Regions from separate parts of the Lysinibacillus sp. NPDC093216 genome, predicted to be linked through region 1. Evidence: riboswitches for the same ligand, from Rfam matches in the RefSeq annotation. Region 1 holds a riboswitch; each other region holds the start of a gene.
The links. Region 1 has a riboswitch for cobalamin ahead of ACQKOG_RS05195 (hypothetical protein). Riboswitches for the same ligand answer to the same signal wherever they lie in the genome.
Positions count from the first base shown of each region.

Region 2: it holds a riboswitch for cobalamin, as region 1 does, so the genes downstream of both, ACQKOG_RS21795 (FecCD family ABC transporter permease) here and ACQKOG_RS05195 (hypothetical protein) in region 1, are expected to answer to the same signal.
Region 3: it holds a riboswitch for cobalamin, as region 1 does, so the genes downstream of both, ACQKOG_RS02930 (energy-coupling factor ABC transporter permease) here and ACQKOG_RS05195 (hypothetical protein) in region 1, are expected to answer to the same signal.

Region 1 is NZ_JBNNVB010000003.1:111,876-117,117, reverse strand. It holds gene ACQKOG_RS05205 (NlpC/P60 family protein) at 1-887, shown strand, start outside; gene ACQKOG_RS05200 (hypothetical protein) at 1,459-2,007, shown strand; cobalamin riboswitch at 2,241-2,446, shown strand; gene ACQKOG_RS05195 (hypothetical protein) at 2,647-3,189, shown strand; gene ACQKOG_RS05190 (ABC transporter substrate-binding protein) at 3,191-4,153, shown strand; gene ACQKOG_RS05185 (hypothetical protein) at 4,390-4,935, opposite strand; gene ACQKOG_RS05180 (tyrosine-protein phosphatase) at 5,083-5,242, shown strand, end outside.
Region 2 is NZ_JBNNVB010000026.1:61,635-66,876, reverse strand. It holds gene ACQKOG_RS21810 (precorrin-3B methylase) at 1-487, opposite strand, end outside; gene ACQKOG_RS21805 (ABC transporter substrate-binding protein) at 538-1,536, opposite strand; gene ACQKOG_RS21800 (ABC transporter ATP-binding protein) at 1,596-2,369, opposite strand; gene ACQKOG_RS21795 (FecCD family ABC transporter permease) at 2,370-3,428, opposite strand; cobalamin riboswitch at 3,549-3,733, opposite strand; partial or broken gene ACQKOG_RS21790 (topoisomerase C-terminal repeat-containing protein) at 4,149-4,528, opposite strand; gene topB (type IA DNA topoisomerase) at 4,546-5,242, opposite strand, start outside.
Region 3 is NZ_JBNNVB010000002.1:104,944-110,185, reverse strand. It holds gene cobJ (precorrin-3B C(17)-methyltransferase) at 1-589, opposite strand, end outside; gene ACQKOG_RS02935 ((2Fe-2S) ferredoxin domain-containing protein) at 594-965, opposite strand; cobalamin riboswitch at 1,104-1,286, opposite strand; cobalamin riboswitch at 1,516-1,700, shown strand; gene ACQKOG_RS02930 (energy-coupling factor ABC transporter permease) at 1,840-2,586, shown strand; gene ACQKOG_RS02925 (energy-coupling factor ABC transporter substrate-binding protein) at 2,588-2,860, shown strand; gene cbiQ (cobalt ECF transporter T component CbiQ) at 2,866-3,636, shown strand; gene ACQKOG_RS02915 (energy-coupling factor ABC transporter ATP-binding protein) at 3,636-4,472, shown strand; gene ACQKOG_RS02910 (S8 family peptidase) at 4,733-5,242, shown strand, end outside.

The sequences.
Region 1 (5,242 bases):
AAGCTCAAGATAACACTGTAGGTATATATTTAAGTGCTGTTCTTGAATCGAAAAGCTTTGCAGATTTAATGGACCGTGTCGTAGCGGTAAAAACATTAATGGATGCTGACCAAGAATTAGTAGATCAACAAGAAGCGGATAAGGCTAATTTAGAGAAACAAAAAACAACATTAGATGAAAAACAAAAAGAGCTTCAAAAACAATTCCAAGAGCTTCAACAAAAGGAAAGCGAAATGGAAGTAAAAAAAGCTGAGAATGAAGCGAAATCTCTAGCTTTAAAGGCACAAATTGCAACGAAACAAGAAGAAGAACGTTTAGAAGCAGAACGTAAAGCAGCAGAGGAAGAAGCAGCTCGTTTACGTGCACTTCAAGCAGCTACTCCAGTAGTACAAGCAACAAATAACGACGTTAACAATAATACTAGTAACAATAATAATAGTAACAGTAATACTAGCAACACTAACAATAGTGGCAAAGCGAACAATGAAAAATCACTACAAAAAGTCGTTGTTGGTTCTGGTTCAGGTACTGCATCTTCAGGTGATGCAATTTCAACTGCAAAGCAATTCTTAGGCCGTAGCTATGTTTGGGGCGGCAGTAACCCATCAACAGGATTTGACTGTTCAGGTCTTGTGCAATGGTCTTACAAACAAGCAGGCGTATCTTTACCACGTACAGCATCACAACAATATTTAGCAACACAACGTATTTCAGCAAGTGAAGCACGTGTAGGTGACCTAGTATTCTTCAGCTATGGTTCAGGCATAGCGCATGTAGGTATTTACTTAGGAAATAACACGATGATCGATGCTCAAAATAAAGGTGTTGTCATTGAATCACTTGATTGGTGGAATCAATATTTAGTAGGCTTCGGTCGTATTCAATAAGCCCTACTATTATATAGACGATTTAAATAGCGAAAAGGTCATCTTTGTAAAAAAAATTACAAAGATGACCTTTTTTAATATTTGACGGTATTCAAGATTTTGCGAGTAAACCTATCATCCCTGATATAGTGATCCATTAATTTAGGCTCGACTAGTCGATGAATAATGAGTAAAATAACATCTAGGATGAATTTATTTACATAAGTAGATATATTTACTACCATATTACCAGTTACTAAAATGAAAATAGAGCCGATGTAAGGTATAGCATCAATTATCCATATAATGATTGCCATCGTTATAGCGTATTTCGCTTGGATTCATAGAAGGCTAATTCCGATTATAAAGCTAACATGTAAAATGTGTCTTTTATAGCCGAAAGAAATGTTTCCTTGCATATTGATACTCATTTCTGATAATTTTGAAATATAATAATTGGGACCTTACTTTGAAATTAAAAGTGTTTGTGACTTTAGTTTCGTAGTAGTAAAGTAACGAATGATAGAAATTAATACAATACTTACAAGTTTACCATTTTTACGTTCTGAAACAATAAAGGTAGGGATGAATCATGGAAAAAGAGATTTTGCAACTTTTTAGTAATTTAACAGAGCGTGACCTTGATATTCAATACAAATCATACGAAGAATTAATGAAAATTATGCAAGAACCAGTTGATTGGACATATTCAGTTTGGGAACAACTTGTTCAAGCTCTTACATACAAAAATGGACATGTACGTGCAAGTGCTGCACAATTTTTATGCGCATTGGCAGCAAAAAGTGATCCCGAAGAAAGAGTATTAGAGGACTTCTTAAAGATTTGGGCAGTAACGTATGATGAAAAAACAGAAACTTCGAGGCATACTTTGCAGGCGATTTGGAGAATAGGTTTAGCAGGGCAGGTACAAAGAGATTTAGTCGTGTCATATTTGGCGAAAAGATTTCAAATATGCTTAGACGAAAAGCACCCGACATTGATACGCTATGATATTATTGTATCTTTTAAAAAGCTATTCGATGCAACGAATGACCCAAAACTACTAGAGATTGCTCGACGTTTAATTGAAGAAGAAGAAGATGTTAAATGCAAAAAGAAATATAAGAATGCCATCCGTTAAAAGATGTAAAATAGCTGTTTTTTTGCGCATGCTTTCGTTGAGAGATAGCTTTTATAACATCAATCTATGAAATATAACAAATACCTGCACGAGCATGTGAAATGCCCGTGGGGTAACGAATACACCCGCGTGCATAAGGTGATACCTGCATGATCTTTATCCATCGTATTTGTTTATTCTAATTCCACAGCTATTTTTTCCTATTAATCTATGTTAAACTGCTAAACAAGTGAATAATTCTTGCAGAATAAGGGTGCTAAACTATAGCATAATCGGGAATTCGGTGAAAAACCGAAGCTGTTTCCGCAACTGTAAGTACAGGAATCATAAAGATATACCACTGTCGAATTATCTGATGGGAAGGTTTTTATGACTCACAACATGATTGAATGTAGTGAACTGTACAAGCCAGGAGACCGACCTTTGTTTGAACGTATGATAACTCTTCGGAAGCTAGGAGAATATGCGGCAATTACATAGGCTATGTTGTGTCTATACGACACTATTATGTTATTTTCGTTGTTTCCTTAGGAGTGGGAACAACGTTTTTTTTATGTACACTTATCTTTCACCTGCTGGAATCCTAAGAAGGTGTGAATAAAGTAAGAATTTTTCACGAAGGAAAGCGGGGACTTAGATTTGAAAAAAGATGCACGTTATTCTTGTTATCCATTTATGCGTGAAAAGGCATCAACGGTAGATTTTGAAATTCGAACAGATAGCCTTACAACACATATTGGCGTCGCTTTGGTGGCGGTAAAAAAGGAAACGGTAGAGGTAGTAGTAGATGATTTACTAGCCATTTTACCAATGGCTTACCATGTAAATGGCTCAGTACGAGGTAAATTGGCGGTAACTGAAGATAATTTGACTTGGCTAAGTAATCGCTATGATTTCTATGTTAGTCATGTTAAGGATGAAATACAAAACTTTGTATTACCTCAAGGGACAGAGGCTGCTACTGCATTACATTTATGCCGTAGTGAGGCGAAAAAATCATATCGCGTTTTGCACAAAGTATCTGAAGAACGGGAAGTACCTGCTATTCTCTTTGATTATTTAGGATTACTAGCCAATGTCTTTTTTGTAATGGTTGTCTTTATGAATCAGCAGGCTGGTATTGCTGAAATACCGTTTATTAGTAAGTCATACCCGATGAAAAAGAAAAAGGAGAATCAATGAAATGAAGAAAATGTTTAAGCTACAATGGCTTTCTGTGTTAATGTTAGCACTCGTTTTAGTTGGCTGTGGCGCGAAAGAGGATATTAATAAAGAGACTATTTCTAAGGAAGATCAACAAGTTGAGAAAACTAGATATAAAGTTAAGGATGACCGTGGCGTAGAAGTAGAGTTTGCTGCCGCACCTAAAACTATTGTTTCATTGCAACCAAGTAATACAGAAATTTTATTTGCTCTAGGTGTGGGGGATAAAATCGTTGGTGCAACTGAATATGATACGTATCCGGAAGAAGCGCAAAAAATTGAACGTGTTTCTGATTCTGTAAAATTCAATAGTGAGCGTAATTTAGCGTTAAAGCCAGATGTCGTTATTGCCTATACAACTGGAGGCGATGAAGAAAATTTAAATGCCTTAAAAGGTCTCGAAGATGCAGGTATTAAAGTGTTTGCCATTCAATCGGCTAAAACATTTGATGATGTGTACGGGGATATCCAACAAATCGCAACAGTTATGGGAATCAAAGATAAAGGCGACAAGTTAAATGATGATATTAAAGGTAAAATTGCAGAAGTCCAAGCAAAAGTTAAAGATGTGAAAGAACCAAAAAATATCTATTTAGAAATTAGTCCGAAGCCAGACATATATACACCTGGTTCTGGTACATTCCAACAAGAGATTTTAGATGCTGCAAATGTTAAGAACGTTTTTGCTGACCTCAAAAGTTGGGCAAAGGTATCTGAGGAAGATATTATTGCAAAAAATCCAGATGTCATTTTAACAACCGTAAACTATGGGGAAAACCCAACGGCAGAAATCCTCTCTCGTGATGGATGGAATTCAATCACTGCCATTCAAAATAAAGCGGTGTATTCTATAGACACTGATATTTCAAACCGTCCGGGTCCGCGTATTGGCGAAGCTGTTGAGTTAATAGCAAAAGCAGTTTACCCTGAGTTATTTAAATAGTATTTTGGAGCTGTCCTTTATCAAGGGCAGCTTTTTTGATGGATAATAGTGAAATGTCAGGGTAAAAACCCGTTTCTCTTCGGTGAAGAAGTGTCGGTTGGAGTGGATAACTGATCCGCTTTGAAGAGAAAGTGATCGGTTGGAGTGGATAACTGATCCGCTTTGAAGAGAAAGTGATCGGTTGGAGTGGATAACTGATCCACTTTGAAGCAGAAGTGATCGGTTAGAGTGGATAACTACTCCGCTTTGATGAAGAAGTGATCAGTTGGAGTGGATAACTGCTCCGCTATGAAGCAGAAGTGATCGGTTGGAGTGGATAACTGCTCCGCTATGATGAAGAAGTGATCAGGTAGAGTGGATAACTGCTCTGCTTTGAAGAGAAAGTGATCGGTTAGAGTGGATAACTGCTCCGCTATGAAGCAGAAGTGATCGGTTGGAGTGGATAACTGATCCGCTTTGATGAAGAAGTGATCAGGTAAAGTGGATAACTGCTCTGCTTTGAAGAGAAAGTGATCGGTTAGAGTGGATAACTGCTCCGCTATGAAGCAGAAGTGATCGGTTAGAGTGGATAACTGCTCCGCTATGAAGCAGAAGTGATCGGTTAGAGTGGATAACTGCTCCGCTTTGATGAAGAAGTGATCAGGTAAAGTGGATAACTGCTCTGCTTTGATGAAAAAGTGATCAGGTAAGGTGGATAACTGCTCTGCTTTGATGAAAAAGTGATCGGTTAGAGTGGATAACTGCTCCGCTTTGATGAAAAAGTGATCAGGTAATACGGCCATCTCCCCGCTTCAATAAAGATTCGCTGAAATCCCCCCCTCAGCGTTCAAAGTAGCGTATGACATTCCCTAGTGCGAAAATTGGTATTATATCGAATTGTTCTATAATATAGAGGTAAGCATGCTTGCTAACAGAGAGAGGTGCAGTGAATGAAACAGTTTGATATGAAGATTGTTCCGTTTGAAGCAGTTTATAATTTTCGTGATATGGGTGGTTATAAGTCGAGAGATGGGCGTACTGTTAAGAATGGTTTGATTTATCGTTCAGCAGCACTTGGTAAAATGACGAAAACAGATAAGGAGCTATTTA
Region 2 (5,242 bases), on a different contig from region 1:
CCCCTAAATACACATCAAAGCTATCTTTCTGATATACAAGCCCAATATCATCATATACGGCATTATAGCAAGCTGATGCACAGCCATTCATATTAATGCGAATCCTGCTTGGTACTTCCAAGCCTTCAAGCTGCTGATACAGCTCCTCTGTAATCTGTGCTGCCTCCATTTTATCGCCATCACAAAAATCACAAGCCTTCATAGTTACAATCTGTCCTTGCTTTGCAATATATAAGCCCGCCTTTTCCAACTTCCTTTTGGCAGTCGTTAATTCTATTGTCGGTACAGATAGTAGTATACTGTAGGATGCAGAATATTTAATAGCGCCACTCACTCCGACTACCTCTGCGATTGTTTGAAATTGTGCTGGTGTATAATGTTTGTTGATAATGCCAGGACTCACAGCAAGACGCGTAAATTCACCTTCTATGTTTAACTTAGCAAATGTTTTTTCAGGAATATTATGGCTAAAAGCATTTATAGTCATTTTTACCCTCCTCCTATAAAAAAAGCTAGCACATGGCTAGCTCCTCTTCTTTATTGAAAGCTTTCTGGATAAAATCCTTGTGCCAAAATTTGTATTGCTTCAGCCGCACGAACACCTTCAGACGCTGCTGATAGTGGTAAAATAACGAAACGTTTGTTTAATACCGCTTCCGTTTCTTTTAGTGCCGGATCATTTTTTAGGAAATTAATTTTTTCTTCAGCAGTAGTTGAACCATAGTCAATTACAACGATAACTTCCGGGTTGCGCTCAACTACATCTTCTTTTGAAACGGTTGTCCAGCCAGACTCAACATCCCCAAAAATATTTTTTCCACCTGCTACTGTCACAAGTTCATTCATGAAGTTTTGGGCAGCAGTGAAAACTTCTTTCTCACCACTATCAAATACAAGAATACGTAAATTCCCCTCCTCTTGCGGAAGCTTCGTACGAATATCCTCTACATCTTTTGTCATTTGCTCAATTAACTTTTCTCCACGCTCTTCCACATGGAATATCTTGGCGATGTTACGAATATCGCCGAAAATATCCTCTAACTTAGGATTTTTAATGCTTGAAGATGTATGTAAATAAGTGTGGATGCCAAGTGCTTCTAGTTCTTCTGGTGTTCCAACACCCTTCTCACTAAACCCGCTTTTCCAGCCTGCATATAAAAAATCTGCTCCTGCATCAATCACTTGTTCCTTTGTTGGGTATTGCTCAGCTAGTACCGGAACTTTATCATAAGCTGCCTGTAACGGTGGATAAATTGCATCATCTAAATATGCTGTTCCGACCATTGAATCCTCTAAGCCTAACGCTAGCATAATCTCTGTCACATGCTGATTTAAGCTAATTGCTTTTTTAGGTGCTTGCGAATAGACTTGTGTCGTATCGTTATTGTCAATCGTTACTTCCGTTGCTCCTGCTTTTGCTGGTTCTACTTGTTCACTTTGCGATGCTGAATCCTGTTTTTCCTCGTTACCACAAGCCGCTAAAATACTTAGCATTGCGATTGCAAGAACAAGCCATACGCTTTTTAATGTCTTCATGTCTACTTCTCCTTTTTTCTAAAAAATATATTGAAAGAAATCTAAGTCTCTTAAACTAACTATAAAAATTGCTCAGATATATAATAAATATGCGGCTTTTTCGTGACAGGATGTACATTAACTTCTGCATGTACACCAAACACCTTTTGTAGCAATGAGGGTGTTAATACATCAAACGGAGTTCCATACGCCGCAATTTCTCCGTCCTTTAAAACATAAATTTTATCGCAATAAGTTGCTGCAATATTTAAATCATGCAAGGCTACAATGACCGTAATCGGCAAGCTCTGTATTAAATCCATAAGCTGGAGTTGATGCTGAATATCTAAATGATTCGTTGGCTCATCTAATGCCATAACCTTAGCCTGTTGCGCCAAAGCCCTTGCAACAACGACTCGTTTTTTCTCACCACCAGATAATGAACTAAAAGTACGTTCACTTAAATGCAGTACGCCTGCTTGCTGCATCGATTCCTCGACAATAGCTAGATCTTCTTTTGTATCCACTTCCATAAGCCTTTTATGCGGTGTACGTCCCATTGCAACAAGATCCTTAACAGTAAACTCAAAAAGCACTGGTGTTTCCTGCCCTACGACGGCTAGTTGCTTTGCTATCTCCTTTGAAGATTGCTTGTAAATATTTTCATTAAATAAAAATACTTCTCCCTCTTGAGGTTGTAGCATACGATACATATTTTTTAATAGGGTCGATTTCCCACTGCCATTAGGTCCAATTATGCCCACAAACTCGCGTTCTTGAATATGTACAGAAACATTGTTTAATATTTTCACCTGCTGCACGGCAAAAGTAAGGTTCTTTGCTACGTATACCATCTAATTTTCCTCCCCGAAAGAATACATTTGCTTACGCAACATCCATATAAAAAATGGGCATCCGCATAAAGCAGTAATAATTCCAATCGGCATTTCCTCAGGTGCAATCACAATACGCGCAGCTGCATCAGCCCATATTAAAAATATCGCACCAATTAATGCACTGACTGGCAGTACAAACTTATAATTTGAGCCGACAATCATGCGTACGATATGTGGAATAATCAGTCCTATAAAGCCAATTGCACCACTTACAGCAACAAGGACACCTGTTAATAGGGAAATTAATAGAATTAGTAGCAATCGAAATTTCTCTAAATTAATCCCCAGCGTAACAGCAGATTCTTCGCCTAGTAAAAGTAAATTCAAATGACGTGCATGAAGACGTAAAATTACGTAGACGACCGTTAAAACAACGAACGGAATCATTAAATTTACCCATTTCGCTCCAGCCAGACTTCCCATCATCCAATACATCACTGCCTTTATACCGCCCTCTTCTTTCGCCATCATCAGCATAAAATTCGTCATTGCTGACAAAACTAGTGACACGGCAATTCCGGCTAATAATAATCGAATAACTGAAATTCGCCCCTCAACTCGTGCTAAGAAAAACACGATTAGTACTGCAATCGTCGCACCTATAAAAGCCGCAAGTGATAGCGCATACATACCTAAAAATGAAAAAGCGCCCAGTAAAATAACAGACGTCGCCCCGACAGATGCACCGGAAGATACACCTAAAATATAGGGGTCTGCGATTGAGTTGCGAACTAAAGCTTGAATAGCAGCTCCCGAAATTGCAAGACCCGCTCCGACTATTATGGCAAGTACTACGCGGGGAGTACGAATTTGCCAGATGATGATTTCCTGCGAACGACTCCAATCTTCTGTAATGCCAAGTGGATTGAACGGGATATGCGATAAAATAATGCGCCATACAATACTAGGTGTTATAGACACAGAGCCTACCATTATCGCTAACGTCAAGGATATTAGAACGACACCAGTCAACACTAATAAGAGTAGGTTGATTTTTCTAGTTGTTGGATTCTTCAAAACGCTCTCCTCTCTTAAAGCAAAGGGCATAAAAAAATCCCCTTGTCTACAAGAGGATGTCATAGTTAAATAAAGGGCGTCTCTTCCCAGTCACTACAACCATCCTCGTGGTTCTATGTAAGTTTGTTGCTTTTATTGGCAGGTCTCCTGGCTTAGGTTCATCATCTATACGCCTTCCCATAGCTCGCTACAGTGACATATTGTATAGACTCTCCATTACAGTTGCGGGACAGCATCGGATTTGCACCGATTTCCCTTTTAAGCAAACGAACAATGTCATTCGCACCAACAAAAATTATTAAGTTATAAGAGGAACAATATCAGAATATTTTCCAGATAGCAATTACATTATATATTACATTAAAGTAAAAATAGTAATAAACGAGAGATTAATAGCCAGAAAATAGAACTGTTAAACATTAATTACTATTGGAAAAATAAAATAAATTTAGACAATAATTTATCTTACCTTACTATACAAATTCCTCATAGTACGCTATTAGTCTCGATATTCAATATCAGTGAGGGCAACACTCTACATGATCTACTAACAAATCTTTCATTCTATTTTGGTTATCTATTTTTATAAATGGAAATTATAAAAATACAAAGGATTTTCTTTTCTACTTGGAAGTCATTAGGTTGAGATAACCTTCATTTCATAAAATAATTGTTTAGGGTAGTGAGAATTAATTCAACAAGATTCATAAATGCTTAATTTTAATCCTTTTTTTCAAATTCCATCTTCCAACTAAAATATTCGTTGTCAGTATTTTTTTCATATTTTAATTGAGCATCGAATTTAGAACCTTTTTACTTGTTAAGCCTTTTACCAATACCGTTCCATCGGCTAGCAATTTCTTAACCATTGTTTTGGTAGGCTTCTTCTTCTTCGCGGCTAAAAATTCATCGTTTTTCCAGATGACAAATTTACAGCCCTTTTCCCAGTTACTGCAGCCGAAGCCTTTTTGTCCTTCGATCACGCTATGACCACATAATGGGCATTTCCCTACTACTTCAAATTTCTTCTTCGCTCGTGTTACTTTGCTGAGTGTCACATCTTCACTATTTTTAATCGTCTGAACGGCATTGACGGTGAAAAAAATCTCATCCGCAATTACTTTTCATTAAACTCAAATTCAATTTTTCCTTCTACCAAACGAAGTGACGCATTAAATTGTTTACCATTCTTTGACTTAAACCCTTTAACCACAGCTGTTTTACCAATCTTACATAAATCATTAATGTTCTTTTCAGTTAGTTTTTTTCCTAGTAACCTTTCTGGGAACGTTTGCTTACAACCATTTTTATAATTCGAACAACCGTAAAAACTTTTACGCAAACCTATTTTTCCTACTTTGCATGTCGGACATGGCACAATATCTTTCACAGCAGCTGGTTTAAACTGCTCAGCTTCAATTGAAAGTGACTCTAATTGTTTAGGTACCTCCGCTATTAATTGAGTAATAAACTTGCCTATGCTTTCAATAAAATGTTTTGCAGAGCCTTCTCCACGACCAATTTTATTTAAGTAAATTTCCCATTTTGCAGTCATAGATGGACTTGAAAGTAATGTCCCTTCGATAGCCCGACATAAAAGCTCCCCTTTCGGCAAAACGCTCACTATGTTTTTTCGTACTTCAATAAATCCATGCTTTTTAATGGTCTCTATAATGCCACTTCGAGTTGCTTCTGTACCAATACCTTCAATCGATTTCAGCACCTCGATTTCTTCTTCATCCTCAACTGATTTACCACATGTTTTCATCATCGTAATGAGTTGCCCTTCTGTATAAGGCTTAGGAGGCGTAGTT
Region 3 (5,242 bases), on a different contig from region 1:
CAACTGGTGTATCTGGCGAACGATATTCCAATAAAATTCGTTGTGCCTCTACAATTTGTCTCGTACGACGTCCACTTTTCGGGTTATAAAGAGCAATAACAAAATCCGCCATTGCTGCTGCTTCTACTCGTTTTGCAATTAAATTCCAAGGTGTTAAGTGGTCACTTAAACTAATGGTACAGGCGTCATGCATAATGGGAGCACCTAGTAAACTGGCACATGAATTAATAGCTGAAATACCTGGAACAATTTCTACCTCGATACCAGTTGCTTCTGTCCAGCCTAGCTCGATTAATACCTCATACACTAATCCTGCCATTCCATAAACCCCGGCATCCCCACTGGAAATGACCGATACGATACTTCCAGCCTCTGCTTGACGCACCGCTTCTTGCGCACGTGAAACTTCCTCTGTCATACCAGTACTAATAATCGACTTTGCACTAACTAAATCCTGAATCAGTTCAACATAAGTTTTATAGCCTATAATCATATGACTTTGTTGTAGTGCCTCCACAGCACGAGTCGTAATATGTTTAAAGTCTCCAGGGCCAAAGCCAACTACGAAAATCTTACCTTTTTGAGCCATTTTGTTACCCCTCTTTCACCTTTTCAATGCCTTTAATGGCTGTTGTTTGTGCTGTACGCTGCAACGAACCTTCACGCAATGTAAAAACATGCTCATTATGTAACGCTTCATGATTTAAATCTTGTACAAGTACTCTCGCATGCTCCTTCGTTGGCACTCGGTACCAATTGCCCTGAGGATATGCAATGACAACACAAGCATCCTTACACCTGCCATTACAGCGGGTCCTTGTTGTATGTATCTCCTTATCAAGCTCCAGTAACTGTATTTCATCACGAATTGCCTGTGTAATGTCCTCAGCATCTTTTTTCATACAACTACTACCATTGCAAATAAAAAGATGTGTTTTCATCCCCTCTAAATTCCAAGTTGTCATAGTCGTTCTCCCCTCATATGCTTTTAGGAAAAAGAAAAACCTTTACTCTAGACGAAGAGTAAAGGTTTAGTAGAAGCCAAATAAAAACGAATATATACTGGTACTCGCTTTCGCTTCAACTTCTCCCTCCGAAAAGTTTGCTTGCATCATCACATAAGCAGGTTTCCTGACTTAAGCTTCCTTTTACTTTCGCGCCTTCCTAAGTTTTCACTAGTGGCATCCGCGATTTCATCAGCTATTACAGTAGCGGGGGCTGTATCGGACTTTCACCGATTTCCCTATTATCTTGAATATTCAAGCACTTATGGATGTTTTATATGAATTATATGGTTTTTTTGTAATTGAAAACTGTTTCTATCATAGCTTATTTTTTTAAAATTTCAATATTTCTTTCTTAATTTGTGACAATTTTTTTAAAATTCCATAGAAAAATGCGACATCCATTTTCTATTTATCTAAATTTTCGACATAGACACCCAATTTAAAATTTTTTCACAAAAGGGATAGCATATATATGGAAATTCGTGTTACACTTTGTCGTGAAATCTCACAACTTCATCTTTTTTTCGGTGTGAAATGTTCAGCATTTCGCTTAAAAGGGAAGCCGGTTTAAGTCCGGCGCGGTCCCGCCACTGTATTAGGGAGTTTTATAGATAATGTCACTGTCCAAAGGATGGGAAGGCCTATAAAACGTTGAACTAAAGCCAGGAGACCTGCCGAAAAATATGTGATCGTTTCAACCTACGAGGATGGGTGTGCGGCTTAGCAGATTAGAATTTTATTTGCTTTTTTAGCTATGCACTTTTCCACTATCGGAGAAGTGCTTTTTTTCGCATACTTTTTCTAAAAATTTTAATGTAAGGAGGAGAGATTTTTGAAATTTTCAGGTTGGAAGCTTAGTTATTTTTTATTGGCATTTTTATTCGTACCAAATCGTGCATTTGCGATGCATATAATGGAGGGCTTTTTGCCAATCGAATGGGCGATTTTTTGGTGGGTCATTTCGATTCCATTTATTATTTTAGGATTACGTTCTATTCGTAAAACCATTGATGAAAATCCTGAAACAAAAATGATATTAGGGCTTTCGGGTGCCTTTGCCTTTGTACTTTCTGCCTTAAAAATCCCTTCTGTAACAGGAAGTTGCTCGCATCCTACAGGTGTTGGACTTGGAACAGTTCTTTTTGGACCATTAGCGATGAGTGTTATCGGGACAATCGTATTATTATTCCAATCTTTACTGTTAGCGCATGGTGGGCTTACAACATTAGGGGCAAACACTTTTTCTATGGCAATTATGGGTCCTATTATCGCCTACTATGTATTTAAGGGCTCACAAAAATTGGGACTATCCTTTTCCATTGCTGTCTTTTTAGCAGCAATGCTTGGTGACTTAGGTACATATATTGTCACTTCTGTCCAATTAGCTCTTGCCTTCCCTTCTGAGGTCGGAGGCTTTATGGCTTCATTCACTAAATTTGCTGGTATTTTTGCGTTAACACAAATTCCTCTTGCTGTTAGTGAAGGAATTTTAACAGTGATCGTTATGAACTTTCTGAAAAAATACAATGTGAGTGAACTAAAAGCTCTACGTGTGTTCTCTGCAAAGGAGGCTCACTAAAATGAAAAAAAACTTACTGCTCATCGCCATTGTTGTGTTGTTAGCAATCGTTCCCCTGTTTATTCAAAAAGGTGCTGAATTCGAAGGGGCTGATGGCGAAGCGGAAGCAGCAATTAGTGAAATAGATGCTAGCTACGAGCCATGGTTTGAAAGCTTATGGGAACCACCAAGTGGTGAAATTGAAAGCTTATTATTCGCACTACAAGCTGCTATCGGTGCTGGTTTCATCGGGTATTTCATCGGCTTAATGCGCGGCAAACATAAAGAAGGTTAAACGCTATGTTACTCATTGATAAGTATGCTTATTTGAATAAACTAGCGTCTGTTCATCCGCTAGAAAAAATGACGTTATCCCTTGGACTGCTTTTATTGTCGCTTATCATGAGAGATGAACGAATTTCACTCATTACATTTATTGTGATGAGTGCTTTTATCATTTTAGGCGCAAAAATCCCTGCTAAATATTACGCAAAGTTATTGTTGCTACCTGGATTTTTTTTACTATCAAGTTTAGTATCCATTTTAATTTCTATCGCGCCAGCGACAAACAGGCTTCCTTCAAACATTTGGTCATTTTCTCTTCATAATTGGACAATTTTTGTCAGCAGTGCAAGCCTAGTAACAGCGCAGCAGCTTTTTTTCATCGTCCTTGGCAGCATTAGCTGTTTGTATTTTTTAATTCTCACAACATCAGTCCAATCTATTTGTTACGTCTTACGACAATGGCGACTCCCAACTCTATTTGTAGAGTTAGTAGAGCTAACGTATCGTTTTATTTTTATCTTTTTAGACAGTATGCAAAAAATTCATCTTGCCCAACAGGCTCGTCTGGGATACAGCTCCCCTATGCAGTGGCTTCGATCGGTATCAATGCTAATTGCAGCTTTATTTGTCGAGATGTTCCAACGCAGTCGTGAGCTAAACAATGCAATGGAAGCACGTGGTGGCGAAATGGTCTATTGGCAGGATGATGTTCCCTGTAACACGAAAAATTGGATAGGTATTGCTGCTATTTTTATACTCCTCATCATTTATGGAGGTTTTTTCTGATGACAGATTTATACTTTGATTTAACACATTTATCCTACGCTTATGCAGATGGAACTCATGCCTTAACAGATATTACACTTCAAATTCCAAAGGGAAAAAAAATCGCTTTACTTGGTCATAATGGAGCCGGGAAATCAACGTTATTTCAGCATTTAAATGGTATTTTGAAGCCTACCGCTGGAAGTATCTCCTTTTGTGGCAATGAACTGAACTATAGTAGAAAAGCATTAAAAGAATTACGCCAACAGGTTGGTATTGTTTTTCAGGATGCAGACAACCAGCTTTTTTCCGGCACAGTTAAGCAAGATATTGCATTTGGTCCTTTGAATCTTGGCTGGACAACTGAAAAAATCGAGGAAAAAATTGCGTGGGCTGTCGCTCAAACCGAAGTCGAAGCATTGCTAGATAAACCGATCCATTTTTTAAGTGTTGGTCAGAAAAAACGTGTCGCAATGGCAGGCGTACTTGCAATGGAACCTTCCGTTTTATTATTAGATGAACCGACAGCTGGACTAGATAATTATTATAGTGCACAAGTTTTACAGTATTTAGCTATGTTAGAAAACGGGGAACGAACAATATTATTGGCAACGCATGATATCCCCTTAGCCTATGAATGGGCAGATCAAATCATCGTGATGGAAGCTGGGAGAATTATTTACAATGGAGATCCAGTAGCAATGTTCTTCCAAGAGGATTTGCTTGAAAGAGCCCATCTTGAACGCCCATGGGTCTTTGAAATGGCCGTTGCCTTACAAAAGAAAAAGTTATTTGAGAAAAACATAAAAATGCCTCGTTCGAAGAAAGATTTACACAGACTTATTGAGCGGCTTTAAGATAATTTGTCCATATTTGGTACTTTTCAATTGTAGTAGAATCCACGCTACTACTCCAAACGCACAAATCGAGTAGGATGTACCCTATGGTCCTTTGAGGATTTTTGACTTCCCTTCTACATATTTTTATAACGAGGAACGTGGTAAAATATAGAATGGTACTTTTGGAAAAATATATACTTATTACGAAACTTTTCTATCGTTCATTCGTAATAGTATAGATGTCACAAATATTTGGAACACCCAAGGAGGGAATACAGTTGAAAAACTGGAAGAAAAAATCAGTAGCTTTAGTTGCATCCGCAGCACTAATGGTTCCTGCTACTTCTGCCTTTGCTGAAGCACCACAAAAAACAGCAAAGAACCAAGAGTTAGTGAAAATAGCTAGCAATAAGGAACAATCATCTAAGAATCAAAAAGAATGGATTAGTCAGGATACTATTATCGTCAAACATTCCGGTCTTGATAAGAATGCACACAAAAAAATTGGCGCAAAAGTGATCCGCTCTATTCCTTCATTAGGATACGATGTTATCCAACTTAACAAAGGAACAAATTTAGAAAAAGCAGTTTCATATTATACTAAGCAAAAAGGGGTTAAACGTGTATCCCCAAGCTACGTGTATCATTCCTTTGGCACTGAAGTAGATCCAAAGAAACAGGATATGTATCATTTGAATCTTCTTCAAATTGATAAAGCACTAGAATTAGCAGGTAACAACGAGGTAAAAGTAGCAGTTATCGATGGTGGCGTGGATTTTAAACATCCT